Regions from separate parts of the Oxobacter pfennigii genome, predicted to be linked through region 1. Evidence: a T-box and tRNA genes for the amino acid it is inferred to sense, from the RefSeq annotation. Region 1 holds a T-box; the other holds one or more tRNA genes.
What was found. A T-box is a leader RNA that pairs with one kind of tRNA and senses whether it is charged. The one in region 1 lies ahead of OXPF_RS12900 (glutamine--tRNA ligase/YqeY domain fusion protein), so its partner is inferred to be a tRNA-Gln.
Positions count from the first base shown of each region.

Region 2: it encodes a tRNA-Gln, which carries the amino acid that the T-box ahead of OXPF_RS12900 (glutamine--tRNA ligase/YqeY domain fusion protein) is inferred to sense. The anticodon was not compared.

Region 1 is NZ_LKET01000035.1:18,752-26,241, forward strand. Features, by position in the region: gene OXPF_RS12880 (S-layer homology domain-containing protein) at 1-354, shown strand, start outside; gene OXPF_RS12885 (ABC transporter ATP-binding protein) at 411-1,097, shown strand; gene OXPF_RS12890 (ABC-F family ATP-binding cassette domain-containing protein) at 1,604-3,220, shown strand; gene OXPF_RS12895 (DEAD/DEAH box helicase) at 3,370-4,815, shown strand; T-box leader at 4,924-5,171, shown strand; gene OXPF_RS12900 (glutamine--tRNA ligase/YqeY domain fusion protein) at 5,395-7,116, shown strand; gene OXPF_RS12905 (hypothetical protein) at 7,189-7,490, opposite strand, start outside.
Region 2 is NZ_LKET01000028.1:257,243-264,732, forward strand. Features, by position in the region: gene OXPF_RS21705 (M56 family metallopeptidase) at 1-185, opposite strand, end outside; gene OXPF_RS07805 (BlaI/MecI/CopY family transcriptional regulator) at 188-550, opposite strand; gene OXPF_RS07810 (MtaA/CmuA family methyltransferase) at 882-1,919, opposite strand; gene OXPF_RS22860 (hypothetical protein) at 1,953-2,090, opposite strand; gene OXPF_RS07815 (nitrogenase component 1) at 2,182-3,255, opposite strand; gene OXPF_RS07820 (hypothetical protein) at 3,271-3,531, opposite strand; gene OXPF_RS07825 (hypothetical protein) at 4,113-4,517, opposite strand; gene OXPF_RS07830 (DUF2089 family protein) at 4,519-4,818, opposite strand; tRNA gene OXPF_RS07835 (tRNA-Arg) at 5,036-5,112, opposite strand; tRNA gene OXPF_RS07840 (tRNA-Gln) at 5,215-5,290, opposite strand; tRNA gene OXPF_RS07845 (tRNA-Gln) at 5,400-5,475, opposite strand; gene hflX (GTPase HflX) at 5,607-7,439, opposite strand.

The DNA.
Region 1 (7,490 bases):
ATAGATGGAAAAGAATATAATTACACTTTCCGCTCATCAAAGCAAAAAGCTGAAGCCAGAGATGTGGTAAGGGTCAGAATGTCAAATGATACCGTAACCTCAATTGTTGATGTGCAAAGGCCGGTAAAAACAGACGCTGCAATAAATGCCATCGATTCAAATAGAATAAAGGCAGACGGAGAAACTTATTATCTAAGCAATAATCTTCAGGTGTATGTAAGAGACAGGTCAGGAAAATATATATTAAGCAATATTGGAGAAATAGCATCAAACAAAGATAAAAGGGTTACCCTTTATCTCAATAAAACCTCAAGCAGCAGCGATACAGCGGATGTTATCATACTGAGAAATTAAATTCACACGAAAACCTATACACTGCAGAAACATAAAATGCAGGAGGATTATAGTTTATGATTAAAATTAGCAATTTAAGCAAAATTTATAACACCGGAAGCATAGAGGTGGCGGCACTTAAAGATGTAAGCTTTGAGGTGGGAAAAGGGGAATTTGTGGCTATTATAGGGCCTTCAGGCTCCGGTAAATCCACTCTCATGAATATGATAGGCTGTCTTGATGTGCCCACCAGAGGGGAATATATATTAGACGGAGTAAATGTATCAAAACTAAATGATAGTCAGCTTGCGGATATAAGAAATCAAAAGATAGGCTTTATATTTCAGGGCTTTAACCTGTTATCAAAATTAAATGCCCTGGAAAATGTTGAGCTGCCCCTCATATACAGGGGGACTCCCGCCAGGGAGAGGCTGGAACAGTCCATAAATGCCCTTAGAGCTGTAGGTTTGGAGGATAGAATACACCACAAGCCCAGTGAGTTATCCGGCGGTCAGCAGCAAAGGGTGGCTATTGCCCGGGCAATAGCCGGTACTCCTCCTATTATGCTGGCAGACGAACCTACGGGAGCCTTAGACAGCAAATCCGGAAAGGAAGTCTTGGATACCCTTTTAAAACTCAATAATGAAGGTTCTACAATAATACTCATAACCCATGATATGAACGTGGCCTCAAAAGCCCGCCGCATAATAAGAATCATGGACGGTCAAATTTGCGGTGACGAAAGAGCAGCAGCAGAAATCTAGCCATCTCAAGCCTTCAAATCCCTTTATCTTATGGTAAAGGGATTTTTTATATAATCGAAAGTTCTCTTTCCCATTATATAAAAAACGAGAATTGCAAAGGACGGGACGTCATTGCCGTCAAGTGGGGGTGCTCAGTAAAAACACATTGGCATTTTTACGCCGAAGGGGGCATAGGTCCCTCAGGTAAGTTGCGCAGCAACTTTTTTATACTGTGGATAAATATATATTGCTATGTTATAATTTACAGGTAGTTTTATAGATTCGTATAATCATATAGTTATTCTAAAGGCAACTAATTGAAAAAAGCGATAAGCTTTAAAGGAAAGGTGACATTCCTTTAGGAGTGTCACCTTACATTAGCGGAATGCCCCCAACTTATGCGAGCGCGGCTGAGTAGGTTGGGAAGATAAGGGGGATATCCCTCAACAAATAAAAGGCGGCATCAATTAATTAGTGATATATTATTGAGGGTGTCTCATAACATTAAATAAAGGATGGTAGAAGATTTGATTAGTACAAGCAATATAAGTTTAAGATACGGCGGACGCAAATTATTTGAGGATGTAAATATAAAGTTTACTCATGGAAACTGCTATGGATTAATAGGCGCAAATGGCGCTGGGAAATCCACTTTTTTAAAGATACTTTCTGGAGAAATAGAAGCAAATACGGGAGAAGTGGCCATAACTCCCGGGGAGAGGCTGGCGGTTTTAAAGCAAGACCACTTCCAATATGATGAATTTGATGTGTTAAAGACAGTGATAATGGGGCATGCAAGATTGTTTGAAATAATGGAAGAAAAGGATGCACTGTATGCTAAGCCTGATTTTACAGATGAGGATGGAATAAGGGCATCAGAGCTTGAAGGGGAGTTTGCGGAGTTAAACGGCTGGGAAGCAGAAGCGGAGGCCGCATCACTGCTTATGGGATTAGGAATAAAAGAAGAGCTTCACGGGAGACTTATGAAGGAGTTAAGCGGTGCCGAAAAGGTTAAGGTAATGCTGGCCCAGGCCCTCTTCGGACATCCGGACATACTGCTTCTAGACGAGCCTACCAACCATTTGGATATAAAATCAGTAAAATGGCTGGAGGATTTTTTGCTGGATTTTGAAAGCACAGTAATTGTAGTTTCCCACGACAGGCATTTTTTAAACAAGGTATGTACCCATATGGCGGACATTGACTTTGGGAAAATAAAATTATATACAGGTAACTATGATTTCTGGTATCAGTCAAGCCAATTAGCACTTCAGATGCTGAAGGATGAAAATAAGAAAAAAGAAGATAAAATAAAGGATTTGCAGGAATTTATAGCCAGGTTCAGTGCCAATGCCTCAAAATCCAAGCAGGCTACCTCCCGTAAAAAATTATTGGAAAAGCTTACCCTTGATGATATACAGCCTTCTTCAAGAAAATATCCCTTTGTAGGTTTCAAACCCGACAGGGAAGCAGGTAACGACCTTCTGACAGTGGAAAGCTTAAGCAAAGTAATTGACGGTAAAAAGATACTGGATAATGTGAGCTTCACAGTAAACAAAGGAGATAAAATTGCATTTGTTGGACCCGATGAAATAGCTAAAACCACTCTCTTTAAAATATTAATGGGAGAAATGGAAGCTGATAGCGGCAGCTACAAATGGGGAATCACAACATCCCAATCCTATTTTCCCAAGGATAATTCCGAGTATTTCAACAATGTGGAATTAAACCTAGTGGATTGGCTTCGCCAGTACTCTACTGAAAAAGCTGAGACATTCATAAGAGGATTTTTGGGCAGGATGCTTTTTTCGGGGGAAGAAGCATTAAAAGAAGCAAAGGTTTTATCCGGAGGAGAAAAAGTAAGGTGTATGCTGTCAAAAATGATGCTCTCCGGCGCTAATGTACTGCTTTTAGATGAGCCGACAAACCATTTGGATTTGGAATCCATAACAGCTGTTAATAACGGCCTTATAAATTTCAGCGGAACGGTGTTTTTTGTATCCCATGACCACCAGTTTATTCAGACCATTGCAAACAGGATTATAGAAATAACTCCTAAAGGAATAGTTGACAGGCAAATGACCTATGATGAATATCTTGAAAATGAGGATATACAAAAAACTGTAGAAAGTATGTATATGTAGTATAATCTAAGAGCAGGCAGAACATAGCCTGCTCTTAGATTATTATTGTTGAAAATTGTGTATTATAATATAGCAAAGATATTTCAAGTATATCTTTATAAAGATTGATTTTTAATTATTATCTATAAATTTTTACGAGGTTAAGTTATATGGATGAAAAAAGCTTTAAATACTATGGGCTGAGCCCGGAAATACTGGAATCCCTGAGAAAACTTGAATATAAAGAACCCACAAAGGTTCAGGTGCAAGTAATACCTCAAGTGCTTGAAGGCAGGGATGTAATCGTCAGATCTCAGACCGGCAGCGGGAAAACCGCCTCCTTTGGAATACCGGTATGTGAGAAAATAAAGACAGAGTTTAAGGACCCTCAGGCCTTAATACTTACGCCTACAAGAGAGTTATGTGTGCAAGTTAAAGAAGATATATCAAATATAGGCAGGTTAAAAAGAATAAGATGCGCCGCAGTTTTTGGCAAACAGCCTTATGATGAGCAAACCAGGGAGCTTAAGCAGAGAGTACATATCATAGCAGGTACACCGGGAAGGGTTATAGACCACATAGAGCGCGGGAATATAATTACCGGCAGCATAAAATATCTGATTATAGATGAAGCGGATAAAATGCTTAATATGGGTTTCATAGGCCAGATAGAGACAATTATAAGCCTGATTCCAAAAGAAAGAATAACGTTGCTGTTTTCTGCAACCCTGCCCGATAAAGTCAGGTATTTATGTGATAAATATATGCATAAACCTGTAAGTATAGAGATAAATCATGATGTTGAAATACCGGAAGGCATTGAGCAGCAGTGGTATAAAGTCAGTGAAGACGATAAGTTTGATTTATTGAACAGGATATTTTATATTGAGAATCCTGAAAGCTCAATTATATTCTGCAGGACTAAAGAAAATACCGACATGCTTTATAAAGAATTGAAAAACAGGGGATATTCCTGTAATGCCATTCATGGAGGGATGCTTCAAAATGAAAGACTTCATAAAATGCAGAGCTTCAAAAAAGGTGAATACAGGTTTTTAGCAGCCACAGATATTGCTGCCAGAGGGTTAGATATTGAGGATATTACCCATATCATAAATTATGATATACCTCTTGAGGATGAAAGCTATGTACACAGGATAGGCAGAACGGGGCGAAAGGGCAAAAAAGGGAAGGCCATTACCTTTGTATGCCCTGATGAAGTTGATATGCTGCATAAAATAGAAGGATATATAGGCAGTGAAATTCAGTATAAGGAGATTCCTTCAATTGAAGAAGCAGAAAAGGGTAAAAAAGCATTTAATGCCAATACTAAATATACGCAGAAAATTAGGGCTGATAAGGGCAGCATGCTTAGTAAAGACATAACCAAAATTTATATAAATGCAGGAAAGAGCAAGAAAATCAGAACCGGTGACATCGTAGGTGCAATCACGAGTATAGATGGTGTTAAAGTTGAAGATGTAGGGATAATAGATTTGAGGGATAATCTTTCGTACATTGACATATTAAACGGAAAAGGTGATTTAGTTCTTGAAGCCCTTCAATATACGACCGTAAAAGGAAAGACTGTCAGAGTTCAAAAAGCCATAAAATAATTTCATTTAACTTTTCATTCGAGGATTTAGAAATTTTAAGCATTTTTTATAGCATGAAGCTTGACATTCTTATAACTGTAATAATATAATAATATATCAATAATATAAATTCAGGCTATGATGGAGAGTAGTAGGGATTTTTTGCCATTAAAGAGAGCCGGTGTGCTGGAAATCCGGTATGGCTGACTTGCCGAACAGGCTTCTGAGCTCCGGTCGAAAAAAGAAGGTGAAATCTTTCGAGTAGGCTTGGCGGTGTTCTCCCGATATAGAGAAGCTGTGCAAAATGCATAGACTCAAGGGGGCTTTTATCAGCCAAATTAGGTGGTACCGCGGAAGATTAACCTTTCGTCCTAAATAAGGATGAAAGGTTTTTTTATATACTAGGTAAGTTCTCTTTCCTGGTATATAAAAAACGAGGATGCAAAGGACGGGACGTCCTTGCCGTCAAGGAGGGTGCTTTAAAAGGGAGGCATAGATCCCTTCGGTAAGTTGCGTAGCAACTTTTTTATACTATAAATTAAAATAAATGGAAAAACTATACTATATAAAGCTAGGAGGTATATGACCATGAGCAAAAATATGGACGCCGGTAATGATGCTCCTGCCGGAAAGGAAGAAGGCGAGGAGAAATTACTATCAAATTTTATACAGGATATAATCGATAAGGACATGGAAGAAAACACATACGGAGGACGTGTCCATACCAGATTCCCCCCGGAGCCCAATGGTTACCTTCATGTAGGCCATGCAAAATCCATATGCCTGAATTTTGGAATTGCAGCTCAAAACAAAGGAAAGACCAATTTGAGGTTTGATGATACCAACCCCAGCAAAGAAGATACGGAATATGTGGAATCCATAATGGAAGATGTCCGTTGGCTGGGTTTTGACTGGGAAGACAGGATGTTTTATGCATCTGATTATTTTGAACAATTATATGACTATGCCGTAGAATTGATAAAAAACGGCAAGGCTTACGTATGCGACCTAAGTTCCGAAGAAATAAGGCAGTACAGAGGCACCTTGACTGAACCGGGAAAAAACAGCCCCTATAGAGACCGCAGCATTGAAGAAAATATTGACTTGTTCACCAGGATGAGAAACGGAGAATTTCCCGACGGTTCAAAGGTTTTAAGGGCTAAAATAGATATGGCCTCTCCTAATTTGAATATGAGAGATCCGGTTTTATACCGCATTTTGAGGGCTACTCATCACAGGACTAAAGATAAATGGTGCATTTATCCCATGTATGACTATGCCCATCCATTGTCGGACTACATTGAAGGCATCACTCATTCAATCTGTACTCTGGAATTTGAAGACCACCGTCCTTTATATGACTGGTGCTTGAATGAACTGAATTTAAAAAGTGCTCCAAAGCAAATAGAATTTGCAAGGCTTAATTTAAATTACACCATTACAAGCAAAAGAAAGCTCCTTGAACTTGTAAAGGGAGGCTATGTAAGAGGATGGGATGACCCAAGAATGCCTACCATATCCGGTTTAAGGAGAAGGGGATATACACCTGAAGCCATCAGGGATTTCTGTTCCAGAATAGGTGTGGCAAAAGCCGATAGCACAGTAGATATCGGCCTTCTTGAACACTGCATAAGGGAAGATTTAAACAAGAGGGCAACAAGAGTTATGGCGGTATTGAGGCCGTTGAAGGTCATAATAGACAACTATCCCGATGATTATGAAGAGGAGTTTGCAGCGGAAAACAATCCTGAGGACCCAAATGCGGGAAGCAGAATGGTGCCCTTCTCAAAAGTCATTTATATTGAACGGGATGATTTCATGGAAGATCCCCCTAAAAAATTCTTCCGCCTGTCTCCGGGAAATGAGGTAAGGCTCAAACACGCTTACTTTATAAAATGCGAAAGCGTGGTAAAGGATGAAAAAACAGGCGAGATAATTGAGCTTCACGTGAGTTATGATCCTGCCACAAGAGGCGGAAATGCTCCTGACGGGCGAAAAGTGAAAGGTACTCTTCACTGGGTATCTGCAAAGCATGGTATAAACGCCGAAGTAAGGCTTTATGAAAGCCTGTTTACCGTACCCAATCCGGGAGAAGAAAAAGAGGGTATGGATTACAAGGATAATTTGAATCCTGATTCCCTTGAAGTTTTAACCGACTGTAAATTAGAACCCAGTCTTAAAAATGCTGACTCCAAAGGCCGTTATCAGTTCCTGAGGATAGGATATTTCTGTGCAGATTTCAGGGATTTCTCAAATGAAAGGCCTGTATTTAACCGTATAGTAGGCTTGAAGGATTCCTGGGCTAAGGTTTCAAAAGAGTAATTTTAAATTGGGCAACATAAAAAGGAGAGCATCTTAACTGTCAGATGCCCTCCTTTTTATCAATTTTGTGTCTTATTTATCTATCTTCATTTTGGGCTTCCCTTTTGCTGTCGCCATAGTTATATCCCAATTATTATCATTTTTTACAGCTTTATATACTACATTTGTCCTATCACTATCTTTATAGCATACCATGACGTCATCCATGTCCTTACTAACAAGTATAGTTGGAACTGTTGAGCCTGCTGGAGCTTTCATAGCTACATCATCTACAAGGACAGCTATGGCATTTAATTTTTCACCAGCGGAGAATGCTTCGTATTTTCCGTTGACAAAATCATCACAAGTAGAAGACGTATAAATGAACGGAGTAT
Region 2 (7,490 bases), on a different contig from region 1:
GGGATAAGGCTTAAATCACTTTCAAATGAAAATGGGATTATAAGCCTGAAGCCTGCAACTGTCCATAGTGCATATGATATAGCCTTTGGTGCTTTTTTTATCAATAGCCGTACCAGTACAATGGCAGCAATAACATAACTTGCTGTAATATTCATATTAAAGATAGTAATAAATAAATTCAACATGTCTAATCCTCCTTGTGCCGGTCAATGAGTTTTTTAAGCTCTTCTGCCTGCCTGTCGCTTAATTTGCCGCCTCCTATAAATGCTGTCAGGAATTTTGGCAAAGACCCTCCGAAGGTATCCTCAACAAATCTTCTGCTTTGCCCTGCGTAAAATTCATCCTTTTTTATAAGAGATGATACAACTGCATTTTTATTTGTAAAAATCCCTTTATCACAAAGCTTTTTTAATACTGTATATGTGGTGGATTTTTTCCACCCCAGTTCTTTTTCGCATAGCCTCACCAATTCACCTGAGTTTATCGGTTCATGCTGCCATATAAGCTCGGCAAATTTGGTTTCACTCTGGGCAAGTTTATAATCAATCATATATTTTCCTCCTGGTCTATATAATATCGACCTCCATTTAAGTCTACTTCATATAGACCAACATGTCAATAAAATAAATACTGCAATTCCTTTTACATACCTTTAAAAATAAAAGAACCCTCCAAGCCTGAAGAGTTTTTTTATGAGCTATATATAACCATTTGTTTAACTAAAGAGTTACTTTAATGTGGGGATATATTAATCTCCGATAAACATTCTTTGATTAGTAACTTAATAGTCTGTATGCAGCCCAGGTGGTTTGCGACGGTGGAAGAAGGCTAAAGGCAAGCCCCTGCCATCTGCTATCGCTAATTACGTTTCCTTTTTGCTATCAAGCATGATAAACTCCTCCGGAAACCGCACCCGTTAAGGCTCTAATGTTTTTAAGAGACGTGGAAGTTGAAAGCCCGCAGGCCGGTGCTATTATATCAATGCCTTTTTCAACCAGCCTGGATGTATTTTGACGCACTGACTCTTCATTGCCGAATTCAAGCAAATAAGTGCTGATATTGCCCATAACAGTTGTATCTTTAAGCTCTTCCTTCAAGGAGTGCAGGTTAACCATGGCATCAGTGCTGATGGCATCACACCTTAAGTCTTTTAAATTTCCCGTTACGCTACCTACCTTTCCGCAAATGTGGATAATGACGGGAACACCTAACTTGTGAATAGAGTCTGCTAACTTATTTAAATAAGTAACGGCATATTCCGCAAATATTCTGGGCCCCAGGATCTCTCCCGTTGCAGTAGGGTCAGCTATGGATATGACGGCTGCGCCGTTATCTACAAGAAGACGGGCATATTCAATTAAAGCATCGGTCACATAATCTAAAACCTTGTGGGTCATATCCTTATTTTTATATAATTCCTTCAAAAAAGTCATGGGATCAGTTATGGAGGCTGCCGTACTGACCGGACCTGTTACGCTGCCGATTACGGGGACATCAGGCTGCTTTTTTGATAATGATGCTATAGATTGAATGACGATCTCTGTCCGAGGGCTTTTAGCAACTGCAGAAACAGGCAAAAAATCTACATTGTCAACTGACGCATAGGGTTCGCGAGCAATTTTAGGTTCGCATTTTAGAGAGCCTAAATCCACCTCGCTGCCTAAGGCTTCAGCTTCCACTGTCATACAAAAGGGTATGCCTATATTTTCAAAGCCTGTCAGGTTAAATACATCGTCGGCAAGCTGGCTCATAAGCCTCCAGTCTCTGTGCGCATCAGGCAGGGTATGTCCTGTAGTTTCCATGATTTCTACGATGGCAGAATTCATCATGCCGCCGGGACAAATAACCGGAGGACGCTCCACACCCTTTTTGTTTAGGGTCCGGAGCAATCTTTCCTTTGGTGTAAAAAAATCTCCCATAAACCAATCAATTCCTTTCCGGATTATAATTTATTATCTTGCGGCAACAGCTGCACTAAGCAAATCCTCAATTAAGGTCAAACCTCCGGCAAAGCCTGTATACCCGCGGCTTAGCACAGTACGATTGGATACCGGAAAGCTTATGCTAAGATGAGGAGCATTGATTTTCAAGGCCAGAGCTCGTTACAAGGCTCTTCCTATTACAAAGGCAGGTGAAAGTGTTTCGGAATATATATCCGATTCTTTTTTGGGTAAAGCTCATTTATATAGCGGATTGCCTCGCTGGCATTGGTGTCAAATACCACTTTGAGTCCGGTCGGAGATGCAAAAGCGTAAGTTTTTTTCTGATTTTGTCCTGCTGATCCTCGTTTAAAACATCGGTGAGCTTGGTGAACACAGGGATCCATCCCAAATCATCCGATAAAAAACGTGTAACTGCTACCGCATAATTCACATCTCCTACCACAACAGCATACTTTTGCAAATCACTGTCGTTATACACATCCATTAGAGGCTCTATATATTTATAATATTTTCTGTTTTCTTCAGTTACTATTGAATCCACGTTTACATTTAGGTTTATTTCCTTCGCTACCTTTCTAAGAAGAGCTTCGCTAGTAGTAGGACCTATGGGAAGAGTTGCTGTGATATAGGGGATGCCATGGATGTCTTTGTATACCTTTGCAGTTTCAATGCCGTATACATCCGATAAAACGATATTCAGCTCAGCACTTGAAGAGCTTTTAAGGACATCCAGGGAATCTTCAATTGTAAAAAAGGTATTTACCCTTAATCCTATATTTTCTAAGAGATGCCTGATACCGATAAGATTGCCCCGCCAGAAGCTGTCCATATAGGGTACGATACCTAAAATATTAACTGTACCTTTTTCTTTTTGCAATCCTTTTTTCACATACTGTTTCACAATTTCTGAAAGCACGATATCATAGCCAAGATAGGAATTTCCTTTAAATCCACCTGTGTTAGCTGAAACAATATCTATACCATTTTCTTTATATTCGGCAGTAACTGCCCGGATGTCATCGCCGATAATTTCCGTGACACAGCCTGTAATAACAACGAACAGTTTACCTTCCATAATTTCAAGAGTCGTTCTGATTTCCTCATTCAAACGGTCAGTTCCCCCGAAAACAATATCGTTCTCGCCCACATTGGAGCTGGGTACATTCAAACCACCGCAATAGCCGCCTACCTGAAGGCCGGAGCCGCCGTTTTGAGACCATGCAATATTGCCCGCGCAGCCGCTTGCACAATGCAGAATGGGATTATATCCGGCAGGGCTTCCAATGTGGAAAGTGCGCCGCCTAAAGAACATAGGTATCTCGGTCTTTCAATAAAGCTGCTCATGCCTTTTCCTCCCTCTTAACAAAATCCTCCGGTAGCCTTCCTCTTCAAAAAAACCTTTCTTTTCAGCAACGACGAAAGGAGCATCAGTACAATCGGATCTGGACCATGTTTTGATTTCATAAACCTCTTTTCCGCTTTCGTCAACTGTGGGTTTTATGGCAGTGCGCTCTTTTTTGCACGCAGCCAGCACTCCGGTTAAAAGAGCCAAAACAATAGTCAGAGCTAATAAACTTCGTACTTTCATTTTATTTTACACTTCCTCTTTATAAAATTTTATTTTGAAAATCCCTGTGAAGTCTTGAAACCTAGTGCACAACATTTTCTTCCCTCCAGGTAATCACACGCGATTCAATCCATGAAATCAAATGCTTTATCAAAAGACCCAGTAATGCGATGATTACCACAGCCACAAACAATTCTTTGATTTTAAAACCGGCAGATACAACTGTAGAATCTAAATGCAACGTATTTAAAAATGGTTCTAGTTGCAGGTTTTAAAATAGTAAAGATATTGATACGTGACAATACACACAAAAGAAGCCCATCACATTTCTGCAATCGGCTTCTTTCCATAAAAATCGATTTTACTATTGACGGCTTATGTCGTATTTTCTATCCTGCTTTCCTTATCCCATTTAATCCGGTATAATAACCGCTTTGCGGTTACCATATCATAAAATAAAAATCGCTCCTTTGGAATGATTGCTCGATTCTCATAGAAACGATTTTGTGTCATTAGTACAAAATAGATGTACTAACAACTTGTCTGAATTTTCATTAACAAGTCATGTTTCATAAACTTCACCTTATGCTCATAATAAATACTTACTCAAGGTCTTGAATATTCATTTTCTCTAACTGACTATTCTTTCTGATGTTTTCCCTGCAAGCAAAGTAAACTATTAATAATATAGCGGTAGGAATGTTATATAAAAGAAAAACAATAAGCATTTGAAAAATAGCAGTACCAGTGTTCATAATTGGTTGTTTGTGCTGTTCAATTATACTTTCTTCAATTACTGTTCCATCTGGAGCAAGTTGTTGCATTGTGAGTTCTCCGCTCGTGTACATAGGCGTATTTCCCAAAACAACAATTAGTGAAAAAATTAGACAGATCATAGGTAATATAAGCCCAAACCATTTGCTTTTTCGTTTCGATAAAAATATTTGAAGTAAAATTCCTCCGATAACGAAAATAAGTAAAAAAAATATATTCTTTGATATAAGCATATTACAGCTCTCCTTTCATTTTTTTGTATTCTGAAATCAAGAGTTTAGCTGTATCAAAATCCAACTTATCATTGACGGCAAGTCGTTTGATTAGAGCAATATACGGCTCTCTCGCTGTATCATCACTTATTTGAATTTTCTGTATTAGTTTATCAAGTCTAAGTCTTACCGTAGGGTAGGTAACACCGTATTGACTTGCAATCTCTTTCAATGATCCAGAAGCCAAAAGAAATTTTTTGATAAATGATATATCTTCATCATCGAGATTTAACATCCATTCAGGTACAATTTCTATTGCCACTTAATCTCCTCCTTTAAATAAAATTCATTATATGCTTTAACATTATTAAAGTCAAGTAGTAAGATTAAGCTTAATAAAATAACGACAGATGAGTAACCTCACCTGTCGTTTGACAAAACTAATATAAATAATCTGAAATTCGAATATATTTTAAGTATAACATAAACAATCAGGCTAAGACAGATACAATTCTACATCCATTTTAGCCTGATAACCTTGGTGCGCCCGACAGGATTCGAACCTGCGACCTACTGACTCGGAATCAGGAACTCTATCCAACTGAGCTACGGGCGCGTATTTGTATTATTAATATTAGCATACTGATAAACAAAAATCAAATTATTAAGAAGGTTTATAGGATTAAACAAAAAAGGCCTTATGGCCTCTCTTATATAGTGGCTGCCGATGCAGGACTCGAACCTACACATCCCTGATCCAGAGTCAGGTGCCTTACCAATTTGGCTAATCGGCAATATAAACCAGTTCATTTACTTTTAGCTGTAAAATATATTATAAACTCTTAAGAAAACATAGTCAATATATTAATATATTACTTAGATGAAAGTAATTGGATAAATAAATGGCTGCCGATGCAGGACTCGAACCTACACATCCCTGATCCAGAGTCAGGTGCCTTACCAATTTGGCTAATCGGCAACAACATTGATAATTATATAATGTATTAAAATAAAAATCAATAAGTTTTTAACTTAAATTTAAGAAATATCACCATTTATTACTATCTTATTATTTGTTAATTTATGTTTATTTTATACAATGAGAAACCGCTATTCAAAAGCAATATAGTCTCTATATTTTTCAATAGTTGCTTCATCTGTCTCTACAGTTATTACTGCTGCTATTTCATCATATTCTTCTGATAGGACGGTGCATTCCTTATATAAATAAGATTTTAAACCCATCTTGTCGTAAGGCAGCCTTATTTCTACCTTTTTAAGCTTATCATAGAGCCTTTGTTCTATCATTGAAATCAAATCTTCAATGCCTGTTCCATAGAGGGCGGATATCTCCGCTACGTTTTCATGATTTTCATAAAGAAGATTTAAACCATCGGCAAATTCGATTTTATCAACCTTGTTAAGTGCCAGGATTGTAGGTTTATCCAATGCATTCAGCTGTCCTAATACATTATTTACAGCCTTAATCTGCTCATGAGCGTTTGGTGCGCTGGCATCCACCACATGAATAAGCAGATCCGAATATGCTACTTCTTCTAGTGTAGCCCTGAAAGCGTCTACCAGGTCATGAGGCAGCTTTCTAATAAAGCCTACTGTATCTGAAACCAGTATTTCTCTGCCATTTGGAAGTTTTATGGATCTGGTTGTAGGATCTAATGTGGCAAATAGCATATCTGCTTCCAATACATCTTCCTTTTTAACCTGGGAATCTGTCTGAAAGTCATGAGCCAGTCTGTTCCTTAAAGTGGACTTCCCTGAATTTGTATATCCGATTAATGATACAATGGGGATTGAATTAGACATTCTTTTAGCTCTTTGAATTTCCCTGTTCTTTTTAACCTCATTAAGGCCTTTCTCCAGTTCATTAATTCTTTCTCTTATATGCCTTCTGTCAACCTCAAGCTTCTTTTCTCCCGGTCCCCTGGTACCTATTCCCCCTCCTGTTCTTGATAAAACCTTACCTAAACCAATCAATCTGGGAAGCCTGTATTTAAGCTGTGCAAGCTCTACCTGAAGTTTTCCTTCCATTGTCAAAGCCCTGCTGGCAAATATATCAAGAATAAGGGTGGTTCTGTCTATAACTTTTGCACCTATGGTTTCTTCCAAGTTCCTTACCTGAGCCCCCGATAATTCATCATCAAATATAACGGTATCAATGTCATAGGATTGGGTTACCAGACTCACTTCCATGGCTTTACCTGACCCTATGTAGTATGCTGTATCGACTTTGCTTCGCTTTTGAAGTATTTTTCCTGCAACTTCAGCACCAGAAGCTTCGGCAAGCTCACTTAATTCGTCTAATAAATCCTCATCACTTCCCATACCGTCAGGTGTATTTAATCCTATTAAAAGCACTCTTTCTTTTCTCTCGTCCTCAGTAACTGATGCTGTATCTGCAATGATGTGTTTCTCAATCTCTTTTATGACATTTAATATATTGATGCTTAATATTGTATTCAAATCATAAGGACCTAATATGTTATATTTTTCTGTCAGAGCACCTTCCACTGGATAGAGATAACCGGTATAAACATTAGTAACCTTTGAACCTTCTATGCCGGCTGCAGCTATACAATCGAGACGCAAATTTATCAAGGCGGATATATCCACTTCAGATAAATTTCCGTTGCCGCCCGGATGGGTATGTATGCATCTTACCCCTGACAGCCTTCTGTTTCCCCTTCTGAAGCTTATTATAGGCAGGCTGACTGTGGCAAAATCGCCTATGGATACATCAACCACCTTGCCTCTCCTGTTTATAAAAACCGATATCTCCTTATTTATGGCTGAAGTAACTTCAGCCATAACATCGAGTATTTCAGAACTTATTAATTCTTCTATGCTTACGTTTATATCGTAAAGACCATCCAACCTTTCCAAATATGAATCTTTTATGCCCGTCACGTTTCCATTTACTCTCATAATATCACCAGCCTGTATGTTTATTGCATTTTTTGACTTGCTATATTAGTT